2 regions of the Hyphomicrobium sp. MC1 genome follow, and region 1 is predicted to be linked to the other one. Evidence: predicted binding sites of a transcription regulator. Region 1 holds the regulator's gene; the other holds the start of a gene.
The links. The regulator LexA, encoded in region 1, represses DNA repair genes until DNA is damaged. The targets are predictions, from matches to a motif close to TGTTCNNNNTGTGTTCNG.
Positions count from the first base shown of each region.

Region 2: the regulator LexA is predicted to act here: its motif matches at 3,636-3,653, upstream of HYPMC_RS19225 (PA0069 family radical SAM protein).

Region 1 covers NC_015717.1:2,714,562-2,719,602, reverse strand. Annotated here, with positions in the region: gene HYPMC_RS13205 (ComEC/Rec2 family competence protein) at 1-2,338, shown strand, start outside; gene lexA (transcriptional repressor LexA) at 2,397-3,140, opposite strand; gene HYPMC_RS24265 (hypothetical protein) at 3,593-3,730, shown strand; gene HYPMC_RS24260 (hypothetical protein) at 4,387-4,632, opposite strand; gene HYPMC_RS13185 (ParA family protein) at 5,031-5,041, opposite strand, start outside.
Region 2 covers NC_015717.1:4,002,797-4,007,837, forward strand. Annotated here, with positions in the region: gene HYPMC_RS19205 (electron transfer flavoprotein-ubiquinone oxidoreductase) at 1-1,245, opposite strand, end outside; gene HYPMC_RS19210 (uracil-DNA glycosylase) at 1,385-2,263, shown strand; gene moaB (molybdenum cofactor biosynthesis protein B) at 2,284-2,826, shown strand; gene HYPMC_RS19220 (TIGR04283 family arsenosugar biosynthesis glycosyltransferase) at 2,838-3,545, opposite strand; gene HYPMC_RS19225 (PA0069 family radical SAM protein) at 3,699-4,811, shown strand; gene HYPMC_RS19230 (ribonuclease HII) at 4,844-5,041, shown strand, end outside.

The sequences.
Region 1 (5,041 bases):
TCATGGGCAGGGCATGTCGGTCGAAGCGCGGGGACCGGACGTCGCATTTCCAGGCTATGCCGACCACGGCATGAGCCGCGCTGTCCTGTTGTTTGAAGCTGAACGGCAGAGCTTTTTCCTTTGGGCGCCCGTTTGCCTTGGTGCCGGAATTGCCGCCTATTTTGCGCTGCCCATGGAGCCGGCGCTGATCGTAGCGTTCGCGCCGCTGGCGCTCGCCCTGATTTTGCGCCTGACAGTACGTTCCGGCACGCTCGTCGCGACACTGATGATGGCGCTGGTTCTGATCGGCGCGGGCTTTGGCATCGCCAAGCTGCGCGTCGAAGCTGTCCGCGCGCCCGTTCTGACCAAGGCGCTGCACAGCGTCGAAGCCTCAGGCACCGTCACGATGGTCGAGGCCAAGCTGCCGCGTGGCCAGCGGCTGACGATCGCCAACCCCAAAATCGCAAATCTCGCTGCAGCCGATACGCCTGCCGTCGTGCGCATCCGCACGATGTCGTCCAAAACGCGCGCCGCACCGGGCGACAAGATCCGCATCAAAGCCAATCTCTCACCGCCGGCAAAGCCAGCGCTTCCAGGCGGCTTCGATTACGCGCGCACCGCTTGGTTCGAATCTGTCGGCGGCGTCGGTTACGCATTCGCAGCACCGACGATCGAAGGCCACGTTGACCCCAATAGCATCGTCCAATGGTATCGCCGCACCATCGAAAATATCCGTCAGGCGATTGCCGCGCGCATCCGTGCGGCGCTTCCTGGCGAAACCGGCGAGATCGCGCTTGCCCTTATCACCGGCGAGCGCGGCGGCATCAGTGCCGAGACGAACAACGCCTTCAAGAATTCGGGCCTGTTCCACATTCTCTCGATCTCCGGCCTACACATGGTGATTGCAGCAGGTGCCGTTTTCTTTTCGATCCGCCTGATCCTCGCTGCGATCCCGCGCATCGCCTTGACGATGCCGATCAAAAAGATCGCCGCTGCGCTCGGCATCATCAGCGCGGTCGCCTATCTCGCGATTTCGGGAGGCCAGTTCGCAACCGTGCGCTCGGCGCTGATGATCTTCATCATCTTCGGCGCCATGCTGATTGATCGCCCTGCGCTTGCGTTGCGCAACGTTGCGCTCGCGGCGTTCCTAATTCTGTTGGCCTATCCCGAAAGCCTGCTCGATGCAGGCTTTCAGATGTCGTTTGCCGCTGTGACGGCGCTGATCGCCTCGCACGAATTTTTGAGCAGCCTGTTCAATCGCGAGCAGAAGCCGCATCCCATCATGCGCGTCATCGTCTTCTTCGGTGAGATCATCGCCTCGACTCTGATCGCAAGCGTCGCGGTCGCGCCGTTTGCCGCCTATAATTTTCACCAGAGCCAGCAATATGCCGTGCTCGCGAACATGATCGCCATTCCGATCTGCAACCTGATCGTCATGCCGGCGGCGCTCGTCGCGATGGTGCTGATGCCGTTCGGCCTCGAATGGCTCGGCCTGAAGCCGATGGGCTGGGGCATCGAAGGCATGACGTGGTGTGCGAACGAAGTCGGCGCGTTGCCTGGTGCAGTCGGACATATTCCAGCGATCCCCGAACTGGCTTTCGTGCTGATGCTTACGGGCGGCGTCTGGTTTTTGCTTTGGCAGACGCGGATCAGGCTTCTCGGCGTTGCGCTTGTCGGCGCCGGGCTGCTTGTTTCGCCTTGGATGCCGCGCCCTGACGTTCTGATCGGACAGAAAGGTCTGCTTGTCGCCGTGCGCGATGACTCGGGCAAGCTCGACGCCATGCCGGGCAAGGGCACGAAATACGATCTCGACCGCTGGCTCGAATACGACGGCGATTCCCGAACGGCGCGCGATGCCAAGATCGGCAAAGGCTTTACTTGCGATGCGATCGGCTGCATCGCGCATGTCAAAGGCGCGACCGTCGCGGTCGCGCGCCATCCCGCCGCCGTGACCGACGATTGCCTCAACGCCGACGTGCTTGTGCTCGATACGCCCAAGCCCGGCAATTGCGCCGTGCCGCGAACGGTCGTCGATGTTTTCGATCGCTGGCGCAATGGCGCTTACGCCCTTTATGTCGACCGCAGCGACGACAGTCCGGAACCCAAAATCCGTCTCGAAACGGTCGCGGCTCATCGCGGCGAACGACCTTGGAGCGAGATGCCGGAGCGAAAGCAGGCAGCGCTGCCGAAACCCCGTATTCTGCAGACCCCGTCCCCGGCGGGTGCCCCGGCTGCCGAACCTGCCCGGACCGCCGAAGCAGAACCCCAAACACGCACCTCAGCCGACGTCGATCCGGGGGAGGGGGCGGAACTCGAAACGGAAGATATCACTGAGCCGGACGCCGAGAGCGGGCGTTAGCCATCGACGCTGCCCCGCGTCGCTCTAGCTCCGTCGACGCATGGCGGCGAACTGCCCCTCAATACCGCCGCATCAAGCCGACGAGGCGCCCCTGAATGTCGATCTGATCCGGCCCAAAGATCCGCGTTTTGAATTCGGGGTTCGCGGCTTCGAGCGCAATCGTCGAGCCCTTCTTGCGCAGCCGTTTCAGCGTCGCTTCCTCGCCCTCGACCAGCGCCACGATGATATCGCCGTTCTCCGCCGTATTGCAGCGGCGGATGATGACGGTATCGCCGTCATGGATGCCCGCCTCGATCATCGAATCGCCTTTGACCTCCAGCGCAAAGTGTTCGCCGTTGGTCAGGATGTCGGGTGGCACCGCAATGTCGTGCGTGTGGTTCTGAATGGCGCTGATCGGCGTACCGGCGGCGATGCGGCCCATGACCGGGATCGACACCGTCCGCGCGTCGATGACGTGCGACGGCGGCGGCGGCGTGGCCACATTCGTCTTCGGCGGCCCGGAGCCTTCGATCACGCTTGGCTGGAAGCCCCGCTGCGGTGCCGCGGCCGCGTTGGCACCCGGTGCCGCGGACGGCAAGCCAACCTGGTTGTCCGGCAGCTTGATGACCTCGATAGCCCGCGCCCGGTGCGGCAGGCGGCGGATGAACCCGCGTTCCACCAGAGCGGTGATCAGCCGATGAATGCCGGACTTCGACCTGAGATCCAGCGCATCCTTCATCTCGTCGAAAGATGGCGGCACGCCGCGCTCCTGCATGCGCGCATGGATGAAGAGGAGGAGGTCTTTCTGCTTTTCGGTGAGCATAGCGGTTCGTCTCAAGCCTTTCCTGGCTGGCAAGCGCGGCGGGCTGAGACGCTGACCACCGAAAGACCGCCCGCTCATTTACAGTACAAATCGTGTATGTACCCTAACCGTTCTCGTCTCGTTCTGCAACCCATGCAAGTCAATAATCAACACGAACCAGCGCATGCGGCTCTGAAAGCACAGTTTCGTTGGCGCATCCGACTCGCCCGCGGCGAGCCGGCCGGATGCGCATACGTGGTGCATCTTCCTTCGCTCGACTTCAGAACGAAGAGCCAAGCATGTGCTGGCGGCGGGCTCTGCGAAGCAGAGTCGCCGGCACCCACAATGCTCCGGCATGCTCCCCCGCAGGGGAGTCGCCAGCAAACAAAGAGCCGACGGAAAGACCTCGCATGTCTGTTTATCGACCCGGGCGTTTCATACTTTTGCCGTTGAGGTGGAGCATCGTGCGAACAATGCGAGGTTTGTTTTCTCAAATCATCATTGGGGTCATCGTCACCGTCATCGGGACGCTTGTGACCGACGCCATCACCGGCGGCAACATGAGCCGTCATTTCGTTCCGGGCGTGCACGGCTCCTGGCGCGGGCATTGATGTCCAGATTTGCGCAACTCCTCTGACGCTTTAATGCACGACGCTCCCGATGTGCGCATCGTGGCTGGCTCTCCTTTTTGATTGCGCCGGAACGACAGCTTTTGATTTGCGCATGGCGACTCCCCTGCGGGTAGCCGGCCGCCATGCGCGGATTTTTTCGGCGCGCCGGCCGCCCGGCGCGTCGCGATGAACAAAGATCCGGGCATGCGCCAACGGCCGGCTCCGCTTTTTGATTGCGCCGGACGACACGCCTACGGCGCGCCGGCCGCCCGGCGCGTCGCGAAGGAAGAAGCTCCGGGCGTGTGCAACCGGCCGGCTCTGCGGAGCAGAGTCGGTTGCACCAAATATAAAGCACGAAGCGGACGGGTTCCGCGGCTGGGTCGTGGCATTTGAAGTCTCGGAACCGATCCGCTCCGTGACAGCCTGAGAACAGGGTCGCGAGCACGGTCACTTAATGAAGCGGGATGCTCCGCACACGGGTTTCTCACCCCGTGCGGACCGGCCGTTCGCCTTGTCCGGAAGCGCGCGTGACGCGCCGGGTCAGGCTGCCCCGTCCGAGCCCGACGCAACGCCTTGCGCGCGAGCCCTTCACCGGACGGGCGAGGGGATTATGCGGGCGGTTCGGAAGGCGGGGATAAGTTTTTTGTGTGTGACGGTCAGCCCGCTATTCGACCTGCGGTCGCTGCGGATTTCGCGCGGCTCGTCATGATGGCCTGATGGCGGGCCAAAATCTTTTTGAGTGCCGCAGGTCGGCTCTTCGGAGATGCGCTCGTAAACTTCTTTGCGATTGCGGAAATTTCAGCGGCATTGAGTTCCTTGTCGGACTCTATGGCAGCGTAAATCGCATTGAAGCCTTCTTCATCTCCCAGAGCCTCCTCAAGGCGCCGCGAATATTTTAGCACGATTTCATCTCGAATGACGGCAGACTGCTTTGGCTTAGATGGCTTAGCTATTTTCGGTTTGGACAATTCGGCAGACAAATCCGCCAGGCTCGATTGCGTATGCCGCCGCAACGAGCACTCCAGTTGCCGTATTTCTTCGATTGTTGAGGCTTTCGCGTGCTCGTCCAAAAGCGATGCGAGCGCATTCAAAAAAGCACATAGATCGGCGATGGGCGAAGGCTCCGAACTGATTTTCGGGGAAGCAACGCCAATCGTTTTCGCAAGAATTTTGACAGTGTGGTTTGGAAAAGATTCGAGAAGAGGAAAGAAGTCGTGAGCCCACGCATCATCGACCGAAAGCGGTGTACGCGATCTGAAATCGATCCCGCGCTTAAGGAGCGATTTTAATTCAGAGCACTTCATTCAGCGG
Region 2 (5,041 bases), 1.3 Mb from region 1:
AAGATCTGTGCCGCCCAGCAGCACGCCGAGTACCGTTCCGAAGCGGGACCAGAACGGCTTCATATTGCGCACGCGCTTCAGATCGCGCGCGATGTCGCCGGTGCGGACTTCCGTCTCGTAGGCATCGAGCCTGTCGTGCGCACGACCTGCCGCGATCGCGTCCGTGACGGCGTCTGCCGCAGCGATGCCGGACAGGATGGCGTTATGGCTGCCTTTGATACGCGGCAAGTTGACCATTCCAGCTGCGCAACCCAGAAGCGCGCCGCCGGGAAAGACGAGATCGGGGAGCGACTGCCAGCCGCCTTCCGTGATCGCGCGCGCGCCGTAGCCGATCCGCTTGCCACCTTCGAACGTGTCGCGAATGGCGGGATGGGTCTTGAAGCGCTGAAACTCTTCGTATGGCGAGAGGTACGGGTTGGCGTAGTTCAAGTGAACGACGAAGCCGACCGCAACGAGATTCTCGCCGTAGTGATAAAGAAAGGAGCCGCCGCCGGTTTTGTTGTCGAGCGGCCAGCCGAAAGAGTGCTGCACGTAGCCCGGCCGATGTTTCTCCGGCGCGACCTGCCAAAGTTCCTTGAGGCCGATGCCGTACTTCTGCGGCTCGTGGTCGTTGGCAAGGTCAAAATGGCGGATGAGGCCTTTGGCCAGCGATCCGCGAGCACCTTCCGCGATCAGCGTGTACTTGCCGCGCAGTTCCATGCCGCGCACGAAACTGTCCTTCGGCTCACCATCGCGGCCGACGCCCATATCGCCCGTCGCGACGCCGACGACGGCGCCCTTCTCATCGTAGAGCACTTCGCTTGCAGCAAAGCCCGGATAGATCTCGACGCCCAGTTCCGCCGCCTGATCGCCAAGCCATTTGCACAGTGCGCCGAGGCTGACGATGTAATTGCCGTGGTTGTGCATCAGCGGCGGCATCGGCCAGTTCGGCAGGCGCAATTTGCCCGCGGGGCCAAGGACCAAGAACACGTCTTCTGTAACGGGCGTTTCGACAGGCGCGCCGCGCTCTTTCCAATCGGGGATGAGACGATTGAGACCAATCGGATCGATGACCGCGCCGGACAGAATATGGGCGCCGACCTCGGAGCCCTTCTCGACCACCACGACGGAGATATCGGACCCTGTTTCGGCTGCTTTCTGCTTCAAGCGGATCGCTGCGGCCAGCCCGGCAGGGCCAGCGCCCACGATCACTACGTCGAAGTCCATTGCCTCGCGGGCCGGCAGGTCGGCGGCGTCAACGGCCATCATCACCTCTTTTGGATGTTCGAAAGTCCATCGGTTTCGATTAGGTTGCGGGAGGGAAAGCGTCAAGTTGACCAATAACGCGCCATAGTCTGTTGCCGATGCGTGCAATTGACGGCGCGCATCTTTATTGTCGGCCCCAATGACGAACTCTTACGATAAAGACGAAATGCTGGCGCTGCTCGATTGGTTTCAAGCCATGGGCGTCGATGCGGCCGTTGGCGAAACGGCGCACGATTGGCTGGCGCGCGGAGATGAGGCGCCAGGGGCCGGTTTTTCCTGGCCGGAACGCGACGCGCCGGAGCGCGAAAAAGCCGCGCCGACCGCCCGTCCGGCAGCACCGTCACAATCGGCGCGACCGGGAACCGCGCGAAGTGCGCCGGGGCTCGATCCGAGCCGACCACGCGCCGCGACGCCGCTCGGCGCCAGCGAAGCCGAAACGGGCGCCCGCCGCATCGCGCGCGCCGTCACATCGCTTGAAGGGCTGGAAGCAGCGCTGCAGGCTTTCGACGGCTGCGGCCTCAAATCGACGGCAACGAAGCTGTGCTTCTATCGCGGCGCGCCGCAGTCCGACATTATGTTCATCGGCGAAGCGCCGGGACGAGACGAGGATTTGGCGGGCAAACCGTTTGTCGGCCGCGCGGGGCAACTGCTCGACAAGATGCTTGCCGCAATCGGGCTGTCTGAAGCTGACGTGCACATCACCAATATCGTCTATTGGCGGCCGCCTGGAAACCGCACGCCGACGCCACAGGAAGCGCTGTCCTGCCGGCCTTTTCTCGAACGGCAAATCGAGCTTGTCGCGCCGAAGATGCTGGTCGCCGTGGGCGGCGCGGCGGCGAAGGAAGTGCTTGGCGCAACGGAAGGCATCATGCGGCTTCGAGGCAGATGGCGCGAGGTGCAAGTCGGGGAGCGTAAAATCCCGGCTATCGCCACGTTGCATCCGGCGTATCTACTGCGAACACCTGCCGCCAAGCAGCTCGCGTGGATGGATCTGCTACAAATCAAGTCGAAGCTTTAGACAACACAACGAGGCTTGCCATGGCCGGCATCGACGCCGAACGCCAATTCGTTCCCATCCGCATCGCAATCCTGACGATGTCGGATTCCCGCACGCTCGCGGAAGATACATCGGGCGCCTATCTCGAGCGCGCCATTGGCGAAGCGGGACACGAACTCGCCGACCGCAAGCTCGCGAAAGATGACAAGGCACAAATCCGCAGCATCGTGGAGGGATGGATCAACGATGCGTCCGTCGATTGCGTCATCACGACTGGCGGGACGGGCTTCACGGGACGGGATGTTACGCCGGAAGCGGTGAAGCCGCTGTTTGAGAAGGAGATCGAAGGGTTCGCGATCCTGTTTCACATGCTGTCGTATCAGAAGGTCGGCACGTCGACGATCCAGTCGCGCGCATGCGGGGGCGTGGCGCGCGGAACCTATATTTTCTGTCTGCCGGGCTCGACGGGCGCATGCAAAGACGCCTGGGAAGGCATCCTCAAGCTCCAGCTCGATATGCGCCACAGGCCGTGCAATTTCATCGAAATCCTGCCACGGCTCGAAGAGCATCGCACATCGGCGTGAGACAAGCGCGCTTAAGCGCCGGTTTCGACCTTGCCCTGAAGACGCGCGATCATGCTGACCGGAATGCCCGCGCCGTACAGCATATGACAGATCTGGTTGCGGAACGATCGCGAGAGATACCCGTCGCGCCGATAACGCTCCGCCGACGTCACGGCATTGGCATCGAGAATTGTGAGGCGCCGGCGTCCGATACGGCGCGCCAAGTCCAGATCTTCCATGATCGGCAGATTGCGGTAGCCGCCGACGTCATCGAACAGGCGGCGCGGAATCAGCAAGCCCTGATCGCCATAAGGCACGCGCAGGAGCTTACAGCGCAACTGCACGACCAGTTCGAGCAGCCGCGGCGCCAGGCCCTTGTCATCGAGACGGAACGTGAAGGCGCCCGCGGCCATCGACCGTTCGCCGAAATCGACGCGGCGCATGAACGACGTTGCACTGCGTTCCCAGCCGTCTTCCAGGACGGTATCCGCATTCAAAAAAAGGAGCCAAGGAAAGCGGGCGATTTCAGCGCCCTGGGCCAACTGGCCGCCACGTCCGGGCGCGCTCTTGACGATATCGGCCCCGGCCTGATCGGCTACCTCAGCAGTCTTGTCCGTCGACCCGCCATCGACGACGATGACCTGCTTAACGAGTCCGTCCACTGCCGCCGGAACCAGGGCAGACAGCGTCGCCGGTAACGTATGTTCAGCATTCCGAGCGGGAATGATTACTGAGATCATTCTCTTTTCCTGACACGTCAATCCGCGCACGGCAAGGCGCGCCGAGTCGCGGGGCTTAACCAATCGCAATGGCGCGGTTTGGCTGCCGCTTGTTCTTTCTTTGTTCTTTGTTATGTGCTATTGGCTGATCATATTCAGCAACGACCTCGAACAATGGCGCCCGACCGAGACCATCAGAACCCCCTCCCCGCCCCTCATGCCGTCGATTCGGAGCGGCGGCGCGGGCGGGGCGCACGGACGAATAAAACCGGCCGGTTCGAAGCCGAGGTCCACGAAGCCTTCGACGACGGCTGGGAAAGCCTCGGCGATCTCGACGCCTTCAAGACCGAGGTGATCGAAGAAGCCGCAAAGTCGATCATCTCCCACAACGACAGCCCGGACGTTTCGTTCGAAAGCTCGATCAATCCGTATCGGGGGTGCGAGCATGGCTGCATTTATTGCTACGCGCGACCAAGCCATTGCTATCTGGGGCATTCGGCGGGCCTCGACTTTGAAACGAAGCTCTATGCTAAGCCGAACGCCGCCACTCTGCTGGAGCGTGAATTCAAGAAGCCGAGCTACCGACCGCACACAATTGCGCTCGGCGGCAACACCGACCCTTATCAGCCCATCGAGCGGGAGCGGCGGATTACGCGCTCGATCCTAGAGGTGATGGCGCAGACAAACCATCCGGTCGGCATCATCACGAAGTCGGCGCTGGTGGCGCGCGACATCGATATCCTGGCGCCGATGGCCGAGAAAAATCTGGCGCGCGTCGCGGTGTCGATCACCACGCTCGACCGCCGCGTAGCGCGGGCGATGGAACCTCGGGCCGCGACGCCGCCGAAGCGTCTCGAAACCGTGAAGAAGCTTGCCGACGCCGGAATACCCGTCACAGTCATGGTCGCTCCGATCATTCCCGGGCTGACCGACCACGAGATCGAACCCATCCTGGAAGCGGCGCGCGATGCCGGTGCTTGCAATGCTGGATATGTGCTTCTGCGCCTGCCGCTCGAAATCAAAGATCTCTTTCGCGAATGGCTGGCGGAAGAATTTCCAAACCGTGCCGACAGAGTGATTTCGCTTTTGCGATCGATGCACGGCGGGCGCGATTACACACCGGACTTCGGAGTGCGCCAGGTCGGGCGCGGACCATATGCGACGCAAATCGCGCTGCGCTTTCGGCTGGCCAAGAAGCGTCTCGGTCTCGGCGAAGAACGAGTTGCCTTGCGAACCGATCTCTTCCTGCGTCCCGGTAACGGTGGACAACAGCTCTCCCTGCTTTGACAGCTTGATCTGCGCGATGACCAAACTGGCGAATGAAAATCGCCGATTCGCGCATCAAGCCGACGTTCGAACTCGAAGCTGCCGAACATCAGCTCGGGTTTCGGCCGATCGCGGGCGTTGACGAAGCCGGGCGCGGCCCGTGGGCGGGACCGGTCGTTGCGGCGGCCGTCATTCTCGATCCCGATAAAATTCCAGCGAATATCGACGACAGCAAAGCGCTTGATGAAGAG